2 linked regions of the Anaerobacillus alkaliphilus genome follow. Each later gene encodes a partner of the first gene's protein in a complex. Links are inferred from orthologs where the notes say so. Each region holds a gene or a part of one and is shown on either strand. Other genes may lie near its edges.

The links.
Region 2: the proteins of metK (region 1) and groL are in contact, whole or in part, in a cryo-EM structure (PDB 8P4O), measured with the Escherichia coli proteins. The link is inferred for Anaerobacillus alkaliphilus from one-to-one orthologs.

What each region holds. Positions count from the first base shown.
Region 1 is NZ_QOUX01000046.1:1,037,118-1,044,219, reverse strand. Bases 4,242-7,102 are described here. They hold metK (methionine adenosyltransferase), read left to right. Parts: upstream 4,242-4,999; coding sequence 5,000-6,205; downstream 6,206-7,102. Other genes in these bases: glgB (1,4-alpha-glucan branching protein GlgB), read left to right, coding at 6,553-7,102; pckA (phosphoenolpyruvate carboxykinase (ATP)), read right to left, coding at 4,242-4,316. Also shown: DS745_RS20255 (ABC transporter permease), read right to left, coding at 1-668; DS745_RS20250 (ABC transporter ATP-binding protein), read right to left, coding at 649-1,425; DS745_RS20245 (ABC transporter substrate-binding protein), read right to left, coding at 1,514-2,512; more of pckA, read right to left, coding at 2,736-4,241. UniProt on the Escherichia coli protein: Catalyzes the formation of S-adenosylmethionine (AdoMet) from methionine and ATP.
Region 2 is NZ_QOUX01000033.1:22,809-29,974, forward strand. The notes cover bases 464-3,388. They hold groL (chaperonin GroEL), read left to right. Parts: upstream 464-1,072; coding sequence 1,073-2,704; downstream 2,705-3,388. Other genes in these bases: groES (co-chaperone GroES), read left to right, coding at 683-967; DS745_RS10330 (glycoside hydrolase family 65 protein), read right to left, coding at 3,146-3,388. Outside these bases: DS745_RS10315 (CPBP family intramembrane glutamic endopeptidase), read right to left, coding at 1-251; more of DS745_RS10330, read right to left, coding at 3,389-5,437; DS745_RS10335 (sulfurtransferase TusA family protein), read left to right, coding at 5,840-6,097; DS745_RS10340 (DsrE family protein), read left to right, coding at 6,099-6,461; DS745_RS10345 (sulfurtransferase TusA family protein), read left to right, coding at 6,481-7,166.

The sequences.
Region 1 (7,102 bases):
TAGCCTAAACCTTGCTTTGATACTAAGAATTCTCCAACAATAACCCCTACCCATGAGAGACCTACATTAACCTTTAATGTAGAAATAATTGTCGGTACAGTCGCAGGTAAGATAACTGATTTAAAAGACTGTTGCTTTGTAGCACCAAATGTTTGGACAACCTTTAGGTAATTCTCATCGACTCCTTTAAAGGCATTGTAGACGACGAGTGTCGTGATTATTACTGAGATTAATGCTCCCATTGCAATAATAGATAAATAGCCTGGTCCAAGACCAACAATTAAAATTGGGCCTAGGGCAATCTTAGGCATGGAGTTTAGAACAACTAAATAGGGGTCTAGAACTCTTGATAAAAATGGTGACCACCATAGAGTTGCGGCAATAAGTGTTCCAATAACAGTTCCCAGTATAAACCCAGCAATCGTTTCAAAAAGGGTAACTGATGTATGGATGAGTAATGACCCATCCTGTACTTTTTCGAGAAATAAGTTCCATACCCTCGATGGCATGCTAAATAGAAGTGGATCAACCCAACGCATCCTAGCAGCAAGCTCCCAAGTAAAGAAAAATAATAAAAGGATTGTAAGTTGTGTAAACCTTATTTTAACCCCTTCTACCCGTTTTTTGTATTTATACTGTTCGTGTAGACTAGAGATGTTGTTCTTCAAGACTCTCCAACTCCTTCCATATTCGTTGAAAGAGCTTGTTATAATCCTGATGGTTTCTAGCTTGAAAAGGTGATAAGAGTCTTAATGTCTCGGGAACAACAAACGTATTGGATATTTTTCCTGGGCGTGATGATAACAGCACAATTCGATCTGACATGGCAATTGCTTCGCCAATATCATGGGTAACTAATATAGCTGTTTTTTCTTGTTCTTTAATTGTATATGAGACTAGATCTTCAAGCTTTAATTTTGTTTGATAGTCTAAGGCAGAAAATGGTTCATCTAATAATAAAAGTTTAGGTTCAGTGGCTAATATTCGAACTAGGGCAACACGTTGGCGCATTCCCCCGGATAACTGACTAGGATAATCATTTTTCTTATCTAAAAGCCCCATCTTTTCTAGTAATGATAACGCAAAATTTTTAGAGTTATCATTATATTTCTTCATTGTTTTTAAACCAATAGTAATGTTTTGTTCAATGGTTAACCAAGGGAATAAATAATCTTGCTGCAACATATATCCAGTTTTCGGTGATGGTCGCAAGATTTGCTGCCCCTCAATATTAATCTCTCCGTTCGTAGGTTGAAGCAAGCCTGCAATCAGAGACAATAACGTTGTTTTACCACAACCGCTTGGTCCGATTAAAGAGATGAATTCACCTGGTTCTACAGAGAGTGAAATATCTTTGAGGGCGGTTGTTGCAGCTTCTTGTGAAAAAAATGTTTTGTTAACATTTTTAATCCTGACAATCGACATTGCAAAAAACCTCCCCTTTCGACTGAGTGAAGAGGAGGCTAGTATAAAACGTATCAAATTTTACACTAACCACTCTTCTGAACTATGTTTACTTCGTTACTTTATCTGCAATATCAGTATTGACTAAGTCCTGATAATTAACGTGCATTGGCAATTCTCCAGCTTGATCCATAATGATATGAAGGTTTTCCCAGGCCTCTTCTTTAATTCTAGGAGAAGTGGCATAAGAACCCTGTGATTTATAATTTTCAACAACACTTTTTATGACTTCCATATCTGTATCACTAAAAAATGGTTGAATAGATTTTGCAATCTCTTCTGTTGAACTAGACTGAACCCATTGTTGAGCTTTATATAAGGCTCTTGTAAAGCGCTCAAGCACATCACCATTTTTTTCAATATAACTCTGTTTTGCCATAAAGCCTGTGTAAGGGACGGTTCCAGACTCAGCACCAAAGGAAGCAACGATGTGGCCTAATCCTTCAAGTTCAAATTGTGTTGCTGTTGGCTCAAACAACTGGACAAACTGACCAGTTCCAGATGCAAAAGCACTTGGGATATTTCCAAAATCGATATTTTGAATGAGATTTAAGTCGTTCTGAGGGTTAATTCCATGTTTTCTTAATACATGCTCACCAACCATCTGTGGCATACCGCCTTTTCTTTGACCAAGGAACGTACTTCCTCTCAACATATCCCAATCAAAATTTTCAATAGGTTCTCTAGATACTAGAAATGTGCCATCTGTTTGTGTTAAGGCTGCAAAGTTAATAGGGGGGTCATTTGCCCCTTGTGCATATACATAGATAGAGGTTTCAGCTCCAACTAGAGCCACATCTGCACCATTAGCCAAAAGGGTAGTCATAGTCGTGTCTCCACCCCATGTAGTAGTTAAGTCAATTTCGATGCCTTCTTCCTCAAAGAAGCCCTCCGAAATAGCTACATATTGTGGTGCGTAAAATATTGATCTTGTAACTTCAGCTACTCGAATGGTGTCTGTTTCTTTTGAGGACGAACAACCAACAAATAGTAGTGCAGCTAAAGACGTCATTAAACTTAAAAAAATCACCTTACTAAAACCTTTCATGTAAACTCCTCCTGATAAAACGAATAGATAATCTTGTGATGTGATAGTCTATGTTCATTCGCCTAGATGTGTGTGTAAGTTCCATAAAAAATTTGGGCTTCAGAGGAAGGTTCTAGATTTATAGAGAAATAAAAAAACGCTTAGAATTAATGAACTGCACCTCCAATTGTTAGTTGTGTCTAACAATGGGGGTGCAGTTCATAACTAAGCGTTTAAACTATAATTAGAATTTTGGCCCTGCATTACGAATGATATCAGAAACCTTATCAAACTTCATGAAGTTTTCTTGGAACTTCGACGCAAGTTCTTTAGCTTTATTATCATATGCTTCTTTATCTTCCCATGTTTCTTTTGGTTGAAGTACTTCATCTGGTACTCCAGGGCATCTTGTAGGAATGTGTAAGCCAAAAATTGAATCAACGACTGTTTCCACTGAATGAAGTTCTCCTAGTAAAGCTGCCTGAACCATCGCGCGAGTATAAGTTAAATTCATACGTTTGCCGACGCCATATTGGCCACCAGACCAGCCCGTGTTAACTAGAAAAACTTGAACATCATGTTGATTGATTTTTTCCCCTAGCATCTCTGCATATCGGTACGCAGGTAGTGGTAAGAATGGTGCTCCAAAACATGTTGAGAATGTTGCTTCTGGGCTTGTTACTCCACGCTCTGTTCCCGCTAATTTACTCGTATACCCAGACAGGAAGTGATACATTGCCTGTTCTTTCGTTAACTTGCTTATTGGAGGTAATACTCCAAATGCGTCTGCAGTTAAGAAAATAATCGTGTTCGGATGACCTGCAACACTTGGAATGACACAGTTTGGTATCAACTCAATTGGATAGGCAGCACGAGTATTTTCAGTTAGAGTTGTATCGTTGTAGTCTGGTGTTCGGTTTTCATCTAACATAACGTTCTCGAGTACAGAGCCAAAACGAATTGCATTAAAGATTTCAGGCTCTTTTTCCTCAGTAAGGTTAATACATTTTGCGTAGCAACCACCTTCAATATTGAAGACACCCGTGTGCGACCAGCCGTGCTCATCGTCTCCAATTAGGTGACGACTTGGATCAGCAGATAAAGTTGTTTTTCCAGTTCCAGAAAGCCCGAAGAATAAGGCAACATCACCTTCATCACCAACATTAGCTGAACAGTGCATAGATAGCACATTTCGCTCAGGTAATATATAATTCATAATTGAGAAGATTGATTTTTTAATTTCTCCTGCATATTCAGTACCTCCAATTAGGACAGTACGTTTTTCAAATGATACAATAATAAATGTCTCAGATTTCGTACCATCTAGATTTGGATCCGCTTTAAAACCAGGAGCTGAGATTACAGTAAATTCAGCTTCATGTGTAAGTAACTCTTCTGCATTTGGACGAATAAATAATTGACGAGCAAAAAGATTATGCCAAGCATACTCGTTCACTACTCGGATCGGAAGTCGATAACCAATATCAGCTCCAGCAAAATTTTTAGAAACAAAAACCTCATCTTTAGTTTCTAAGTATGCAAGGACCTTTTTATATAAGTTTTCAAAGACTTCTTTACTAATTGGTTGGTTTACAGACCCCCAATTAATTTTCTCTTTAATAGACGTTTCTTCAACGATATATTTATCCTGTGGTGAACGACCAGTATATTTACCAGTAGTTGCACGTAGGGCACCAGTAGATGTTAGAATTCCTTCTTTTCTTTCAAGAGCTCTTTCTACTAATTGAGAAACGGGTAAGTCATGGCTAATATTACTGCCTTTTAAAAGCTTATCTAGTTCTGTTTCATAGCTAAGTGTACTCATTCGCACCAAAACCCTTCCTACATAAAATTTTTTTATCATCTATTTTTCTAATATATGCAGTAAAATGTACTTTGTTATGGATTAGTATAACACATTAAAACGAATAGTCTATACTAATTGATGTTTTTCTCAGGACAATTTTTGTAGGTTATGATTTATAACAGTATATAGATAGCATTCAAAACTGTATGGTTTTTGGAGTTCTGTTGTTAGGGAAAATTCGACAAATTCAGGCAAATTTTCTAAAAACGGTTGACATTAAATAACCAGTGCGATATGATATGTCCCGAACGGATACTCTTATCCCGAGTCGGTGGAGGGACAGGCCCGAAGAAACCCGGCAACCAACACTTATAGTGTAAGCTTACAGTTTACATATCATATTAGTGAAAAGGTGCTAACCTGCAAGGCTACGGCTTTGATCGATAAGAGGGCGAAAGGCGGATAATCAAAACCTTTTCCTCTAGATTTGGAAAAGGTTTTTTTCATATGGGGCTATATAGAACGATTTTAGCCTAGTTCTTAGTGTAAACATTTTTTGAATGGTTAAGCTAAGTTTACTAACGAAATGATTTGTTCTTTCAAAAACTAAAATTCTGTTTGACTAATTAGTCAATAGGGAAAATGAGTACCGTATCAAAAGATAGCATATCCTATAGAGGATAAAGGAGGTACAATTTATTATGACAGAAAAGAAAACTCGTCGTTTATTCACATCAGAATCAGTTACCGAAGGTCATCCGGATAAAATTTGTGACCAAATCTCTGACTCAATTCTTGATGCTATTTTAGCTAGTGATCCTAATGCGCGTGTTGCATGTGAAACATCAGTAACAACAGGATTAGTACTTGTAGCTGGAGAAATCACAACGTCTACATATGTTGACATTCCAAAGATTGTCCGTGAAACAGTTCGTGAGATTGGCTACACTCGTGCGAAGTATGGTTTTGATTCTGAAACTTGTGCGGTGTTAACTTCTATTGATGAGCAATCACCTGATATTGCACAAGGTGTTGACCAAGCTCTTGAAGCTCGTGAAGGATTGATGTCCGATGCTGAGATCGATGCAATCGGTGCTGGTGACCAAGGTTTAATGTTTGGGTACGCAAATAATGAAACTCCAGAATTAATGCCATTACCTATTTCACTTGCTCACAAACTTGCTCGCCGTTTAACAGAGGTACGTAAAGAAGAAATTCTACCTTACTTACGTCCAGATGGAAAAACACAAGTAACAGTAGAGTATGATGAAAACAATCAACCAGTTCGTATTGATACAATTGTTATCTCTACTCAACATCACCCAGAGGTTGCATTAGAGCAAATTCAACGTAACTTAAAAGAGTATGTAATCAAGCCTGTTGTTCCAGCACACTTAATTGATGAAGAAACGAAATACTTTATTAATCCAACAGGTCGTTTCGTAATTGGGGGACCTCAAGGAGATGCTGGTTTAACTGGTCGTAAGATTATCGTTGATACGTATGGTGGTTATGCTCGTCACGGAGGCGGTGCATTCTCAGGTAAGGATCCTACAAAAGTTGACCGTTCTGCAGCTTATGCAGCTCGTTATGTTGCGAAAAACATTGTTGCAGCTGGCCTAGCTGACCGTTGTGAAGTTCAACTTGCCTATGCGATCGGTGTGGCTCAACCAGTTTCGATTTCGATTGACACATTTGGTACAGGGAAAGTGACTGAAGAGGTATTAGTTGAAGTTGTTCGTTCTAACTTTGACCTTCGTCCGGCTGGTATCATTAAAATGCTTGATCTTCGTCGTCCGATTTATAAGCAAACTGCGGCTTATGGTCACTTTGGACGTACTGATGTTGAACTTCCATGGGAGTTTACAGATAAAGCCGAAGCATTAAAAGCACAAGCTCTAAAATAAATATATGATTAAAGTGATCTTTTTCCTTTGGGAAAAGATCACTTTTTTTTGTTGAAAGCATTTTATGAATAATTTCTTATAATTGTCACAATTGGAATGTTAGATTTTGTCGTTACTGCGTAAGCGTTTACCGTTGCCGTTATAAAAAGAATTTTTTCTAAGGTTTTGTAAAAATGAATAATTATTCACAATTCTTTGTAGGATTTTGTCACAAGAAAAATATGAATTTTCACTATTTTTGGTATTAATATAGAGGTATTAGTTTTTTTGTAATAGAAATTTATTAATAGTGAAAATTTAGAAGATTTAGTAATTTAATATAGTAAAGTTAGGAAAGGAAGGGACTTGTGGGAACTACTCCAATCATAAGTGATCATGATCTATATTTATTTCATCAGGGAAACCTATTTCAAAGTTATACAGTTATGGGGGCACATCTCCTTAACGAAAAAGGGAAAAGTGGAGTTCGTTTCACGATGTGGGCACCAAATGCAGAAAATGTTAGTGTTGTAGGAAATTTCAATAGCTGGAATGGAACATTACATGAAATGAATCGAGTGAGTGAGAACGGTATCTGGTCACTATTTATTCCTGGATTAAAGGATGGAGATTTGTACAAGTATGAAATACATACTGAGAAAGGGGATATACTTCGAAAAGCAGATCCCTATGCTTTTTTCTCTGAAGTTAGACCAAATACTGCCTCTAAAGTGACATCCCTAAGCGGTTACAAATGGAATGATCAGAGTTGGTATAAACGCAAGCAACAACAAAATATATATGAGGAACCACTCTTAATCTACGAAGTACATCTAGGATCTTGGAAGCTACATGAAAATGGGGAATTCTATACATATCGCGAACTTGCCCATGAACTTGTGGATTACGTAAAGGAGT
Region 2 (7,166 bases), on another replicon or contig:
AAGATACCGGCGATTGACCAAACGATGGCGTCACTCTTCGAACTACGTTCTGTACTCAAATGTCGGTTACTCATATCTTGTCTTAATAACAGTAAAATAATGATAAATCCTACAGAAAAACTAAATAACGTCCATACCCCAGGAATTTGTTCTCTCTCAAAGCCCAGTATCATTAATATTGGTACTCCAATAAAAGCTGATATCTGCATTAAAATGTAAGTTAGAAGCACTAACCAATATCTTTTTGTCAAAACAAAAACTCCTTTAAACTGAAGAATTTAGAAAGTTAAATACATGAACTACATTCTACATAGTACATTGTAGCATAGAAATCTATTCACTATGGTTTTGAACCCCTTACAAATATTAAATTCGCTCTGTATAAATATACTACAATAAGTCAAAAGTAATGAAGGATAATTTTTCTAGTACTATAACTATAATAGTATAAACAAAACTAGTTTATTTTCTAAATGGATGAGTAAACTTGTACGAAAAATGTAGGTTTTTCGTGGTACTTTTAGTCGAAATTCTTTTTGATAATAAACCCAAGTTTTTCTAAAAAAAATACTAAAAATACTTGCAAAATAGAATTGAAATGATTATTATAAGAATTGTGTTAGCACTCAAAGCAAATGAGTGCTAATAATAAAAATCATTTCGATGAGGGAGGTTGTTTTCCTTGTTAAGACCATTAGGTGATCGCATTGTGATCGAACAAGTAGAAACTGAAGAAAAAACTGCTAGCGGGATTGTACTTCCTGATACAGCGAAAGAAAAGCCACAAGAGGGTCGTGTTGTTGCTGTAGGTTCAGGACGTGTTCTTGAGAGCGGCGAGCGAGTTGCGTTAGAAGTAAAAGAAGGAGATAAAGTAATCTTCTCTAAGTACGCAGGCACTGAAGTTAAGCTTGATGGTAAAGAATACTTAATCCTTCGTGAAAACGACGTATTAGCGATCTTAGGCTAATCAAACGATTATTTTTTAAAAAACATAATAGCTATTCAAGATTAGTTTTTAAACATAGGTAGGGTGAGTTCCTACTACATAGAAAACTAGGAGGTAGAGTAGAAAATGGCAAAAGAAATTAAATTTAGCGAAGACGCACGTCGCTCGATGCTACGTGGTGTAGACGCTTTAGCGAATGCTGTAAAAGTTACATTAGGACCTAAGGGGCGTAATGTTGTATTAGAAAAGAAATATGGTTCACCACTTATTACAAATGATGGTGTAACAATTGCAAAAGAAATCGAATTAGAAGATGCTTTTGAAAACATGGGAGCAAAATTAGTTGCTGAAGTTGCAAGCAAAACGAATGATATTGCTGGTGACGGTACAACTACTGCGACTGTATTAGCGCAAGCAATGATCCGTGAAGGATTAAAGAACGTAACTAGTGGAGCAAACCCAATGGTTCTTCGTAAAGGTATCGAGAAAGCTACGGCTCGTGCAGTACAAGAGCTTCAAGCAATCTCTAAACCAATCGAGAGCAAAGCTTCAATTGCACAAGTTGCTGCAATTTCTGCTGCTGACGAAGAAGTAGGACAATTAATTGCTGAAGCAATGGAGCGCGTTGGTAACGACGGCGTTATCACTATTGAAGAGTCAAAAGGTTTTACAACTGAATTAGAAGTTGTAGAAGGTATGCAATTCGATCGTGGATATGCTTCTCCATACATGGTAACTGATTCAGATAAAATGGAAGCAGTTCTTGACAACCCATACGTTCTTATCACAGATAAGAAAATTGCTAGCATTCAAGAAATCTTACCAGTACTTGAGCAAGTTGTTCAACAAGGTAAGCCAATCCTATTAATTGCTGAAGATGTTGAAGGTGAAGCATTAGCAACTCTAGTTGTTAACAAACTTCGCGGAACATTCACAGCTGTTGCTGTTAAGGCTCCTGGCTTCGGTGACCGTCGTAAAGCTATGCTTGAAGACATCGCTACATTAACTGGTGGTGAAGTAATCACTGAAGATTTAGGTCTTGACCTTAAATCTACAAATATTACACAATTAGGTCGCGCTTCTAAAATTGTTGTTACGAAAGAACATACAACAATCGTTGAAGGTGCTGGTGCGTCTGATAAGATCGCAGCTCGCGTTAACCAAATTCGTGCTCAATTAGAAGAAACAACTTCTGAGTTTGATAAAGAAAAACTTCAAGAGCGTCTTGCTAAATTAGCTGGTGGAGTAGCAGTAGTTAAAGTCGGTGCTGCAACTGAAACTGAGTTAAAAGAGAAGAAGCTTCGCATTGAAGATGCTCTTAACTCAACTCGTGCAGCTGTTGAAGAAGGTATCGTAGCTGGTGGTGGTACAGCACTAGTTAATGTTATCGCAGCAGTAAGAAGCATCGAAGCTGAAGGCGACGAGCAAACAGGTGTAAACCTAGTATTACGTGCTCTTGAAGAGCCAGTTCGTCAAATCGCTCACAACGCTGGTCTTGAAGGTTCAGTAATCGTTGAGCGCTTAAAGAACGAAGAAGCAGGTATTGGTTTCAACGCAGCTACTGGTCAATGGGTAAACATGATCGAAGCTGGTATCGTTGACCCAACTAAAGTAACTCGTTCTGCACTTCAAAACGCAGCATCTGTTTCAGCTATGTTCTTAACAACTGAAGCAGTAATCGCTGATAAGCCAGAAGAAAACGCTGGCGGCGGAATGCCTGACATGGCTGGCATGGGCGGTATGGGCGGCATGATGTAATCTGCCCCTTAAACCCTTGGTATACAAGGATCCGTTGGTAAAGTGCTAACATTTTGCTAACAAAAAATAGGAAGCTTCTCATAAGTTCATTGAACTTTTGAGAGGCTTCTTTTTTCATTTCTTGGGTAACATGTAGATAGACATTTTTCGTTATTTGGTCATCCATATGGCCAAGTCGGTCCATGATTTGTTCGAGTGAGACACTTTTCTGAACCCCAAATGGTTTCTAAGGATAATGAGAACACTAAGAGAATATTCCTCATAAAAATCACCTCCTGTAAAAACATAATAAACACTGTTCATTGGCAATCTAGAAGACATTCTTCACTCAAGAGGCTTGTTCTTCTACATCCGTCAATGTACAGAGTCCTTCCTTTTTCTTGTTAAAAGTCCCGATTTTTACCTCTTTTTAAAAATCTCATGTAAATCGACTTTCCGTCCTTAGGTAAGAAGTGGTACATGAAATGATTGATTTGGGCTTAACTTTACTATTTGGTCATAAACTCTTACAGCAACATGGTCTCCTTTGTTAAGAGTAAGGGTGATTTGGTCCACGTGAATTTTTATATGTATAACCTGTTCAATGTATTTTATATTGAACTCGTATCCTGACCAATTTACAGGAAGCGACGGAGCAAGAGAAATGCCTTCTTCTTTTAGACGCAAACCAGCAAATCCAAATACGATTGCCATCCAGGTTCCTCCCATATTTGCCATATGAAGTCCGTCTTTCGTATTACCATGTGTATTGTCTAGGTCAAGACGAGCTGTTTCAATAAAATACCTATAGGCTTTATCTGCGTAACCAATCTTTGCTGCCATAATACTAAATACTGCGTAAGAAAGGGATGAGTCATGCGTTGTAACCTTCTCATAATAATCGTACGATCTTTGAATCGTGTCAAAATGTTGCTCATCCTCTAACAAGAAATGAGCAAGGACAGTATCAGCTTGTTTACAAACTTGATAACGATAAAGAGTTAGAGGGTGGTAGTGTAACAACAGAGGGTACTTTTCCCTAGGTGTATTTTCAAAATCCCAGATTGCTTTATGTAAAAATGTATCGTCCTGGGGATTAATTCCAAGTTTTTCATCATAGGGGAGATACATATCATCAGCAATCTTCTTCCATTCTAAAACCTCTTCATTTGTAACTTGTAAACGTTGTTTAAGTTCATGGAAGGTATCTTGACTCTGCTTACTTAATAAATCATAGGCCTTAAAAGCCCAACTAAGATTATGCTTTGCCATAACGTTTGTATAGTAGTTATTATTAACAAGGCAAGTATACTCATCAGGTCCTGTAACCTCATCAATTTTGAAAGCTCCTTGATCATAGTGTCCTGTATCGATCCACAAACGAGCGGTTTCAATTAATAATTCTGCACCGTATTTTTTTAGAAAATCGAAATCATTTGTGGCTAGATAATATTGAATAAAACTGTAAGCAATGTCAGCACTTATATGATATTGTGCCGTACCTGCTGGAAAGAACGGAGAGCACTCTGTGCCTGCTATTGTTCTCCACGGGAAAAGCGCTCCTTTTGAATGTCCCATCTCTCTAGCACGAGCTCTTGCCCCGTCTAATATGTAATAACGATATAGTAATAAATTTTTTGCAATCTCAGGATGGGTCATAATAAATACAGGATTTAGGTAGATTTCAGTATCCCAAAAATAATGTCCTTCATATCCTTCACCAGACAAACCTTTTGCAGCTATATTACTCTTTTGATCCCTACCAGCTGACTGTAAAAGATGATAAAGGTTAAAGCGAATTCCTTCTTGAACATGGTCATCTCCATGAATTTGAACATCAGCTGTACTCCAAAAATTATCTAGATACTGTTTTTGTTGTTCCATTAAGGAAATTACATTTTCTTCAATTATCCCATTATGAATTTTCAGTCCGGCTTGAAAAAGATCATTTTCATGCCGAAGAGTATCAGTGTACACGTTATATTTCGTTAATTGTACAGGCTTGCATAAATCAAAGGTATATACTACTTCTATAGACTTTTCTCTAGTATGTATCTTTTCCTTGTAGTCTGTATTTAAATGGTGAGAAGTAAGGCAAGATGAACTTAAATTAGACTCCATGGTTTTTACTTCAATATAGCTATAGATATCTTTTTGTTTAACCTGTTCAACAGTAAGTCGCTTTGCATGTCCAGCAGATACTCTAGGATCTTTAGGATTCGTATAATTTGCTACATCGCCATTAATAATAGAACCCAGCTCAACCTTTCCTGTAAAGTTAACCGGTTCAATTTGAATATCAATAACAAATAATTCTTTAATAGCAAAGGAAACAAATCTTCTAAAAAGAAGTTTAATTTCTTTTCCTTTTGGTGTAAGAAAATGTACTTTTCTTTCGGTAAACCCTCTATCTAGATGAAGCATGCGTTCATAAGATAAAATCTCTCCGTCAAATAAAGAAAAGAGTTCTCGGTCATCACCTTCACCTAAATAAATATAAATAGTTTGGGAGTCAATAATATTTAAAAGCTTTTGTTGAGTCTCAGGGAATGCATATAATTTTTCCCCGTATGTAATTTTTGTCACATCATGAAACGCATTAATATATGTACCCCGAACAGAGCTCATGTCATCTCCGTAGCCCTCCTCAAAATTTCCTCTTACACCTAAGTATCCATTTCCAATTGAAAATAAACTTTCTATATTCAATAATTCAATGTTTGTTAAATCATTTCTAGTGATAGTCCAGGTCATACTCCCACTCCTTCTAAAGGGTTAAATGAAATTAAGTTACTCAGTAATAAATTATCCAATGTTTACAAATGTTATTATATAGAAAACTATTATCAACCAATCTATATTTTTTAAAAGATATCTTTACAAAGGCGAAGAGACAAGTTTTCTCTTCGCCTTAAATTGTTGTAATTTCACCCTCGATTTTCTGGGAAAAGTCCAAATCATTTCTTACTTATATTACTGTTTTTAGGATAGGGTAAAGTTCCTTGTCCCCTCCCAAGTAAACTAGTGTCAATTTTGTGTCTTATTATTATAGTTATTTACTCCACTCTTTTTATAACTTAATATTATAGGTATAATTAAATTAAGTTATAAATAGTAATAAATTGGAATAATAATAGTTTAGCTTCTTTATGAGGGGTGAGAAAAATTCAGCAACAGGTAAAGGTAGACTATGTTTATGATGCAGGGCCAGCTAGTTGTGGAGAGCTTATTATGAACATCTTTTTGAAGATGAAGGGCCTACATAAAGGAGAAATCATGGAAGTGATTTCCTACGACTTAGGGGCAGTGGAAGATGTTCCGGCCTGGTGCCGCATGCAAGGACACACATTGCTTCACACTGAAGCAAAAGGCGTAATCCAAACACATTTTTATATTCAAAAGGAGAGAGATTAACATGACAAACAAATTTCTAGTAAGTTTAACAAACGGGAAAAATGATACAGACAGAGCAACAGTAGCATTTGTCGTCGCTAACGCAGCAGTAGCCTCGGGGAAGGAAGTAGTTGTATTTTTAAATATTGATGGCGCTTACTTATCTGATAAAGGTTATGCCGACGATATCCATGAAGGTGGTTTTGCTCCATTAAAAGGTTTGATGGACCAGTTTGTTGAAGCAGGTGGACTAATTTGGGTATGCAGCCCATGTCATAAGAAGCGTGAACTAAGTGAGGACAACTTGATTGAAGGAGCAACCATCGTTGGTGGTGCAAAAGTAGTGGAGTTCCTATCCGAAGGTGCGGCATCTATTACATACTAAAATAAAGGAGCAGTTTAATATGTCTCAATTTTTTGCTCATGGTATGTGTGATGGAGGAGACCTGGATTGCGGTTCGGGACTTCTCTTAATAATTAAAAAAGCAATGGACCCATTAGAGCCAGGTGAGATACTGGAGGTTCGCAGCCGAGAACGAACAGTGGCGGACGATCTTCCAGCCTGGTGCAGGATGGTCAAACATGAGTTTTTAGGATCAGAATTAGGAGAGAACTGGACGAGTTATTTTGTACAAAAAGGTGGCAAGACCGAGACCTTGGAGAAGGACTTAGAAGCGGCTAAAGGCTATCGATGGGTAGTACGAACAAGCAACGGTAACGGATTGACAGCAAAAGTCCATTCTCGCAATCACAGCTTTATTGCTGGACAACCTGCAGAATTTAGCGTAAAGGTAGAGGCACCAAGTGCTGTAGACTATCTATTAGCTTCCCTATCCTCTTGCCTTTTGGTAGGGTTTAAATCCCACGGTTCACGGCGAAATATTGTAATTGACCATATGGAACTGACTTTAAAAGGGAAACTGGATAATGTTTTATACCATATGGACCTAGATGATGTTGGAAGTCCTCGTATCATTGAGGTTCACGGCAGTTTTTATATAACTTCCCCAAATGAGGAAAGTGAATTAATGAAAGTTTGGGAAAAAACGTTAGAACGTTCTCCTATCTATCAAACGTTAAAAAATACAGT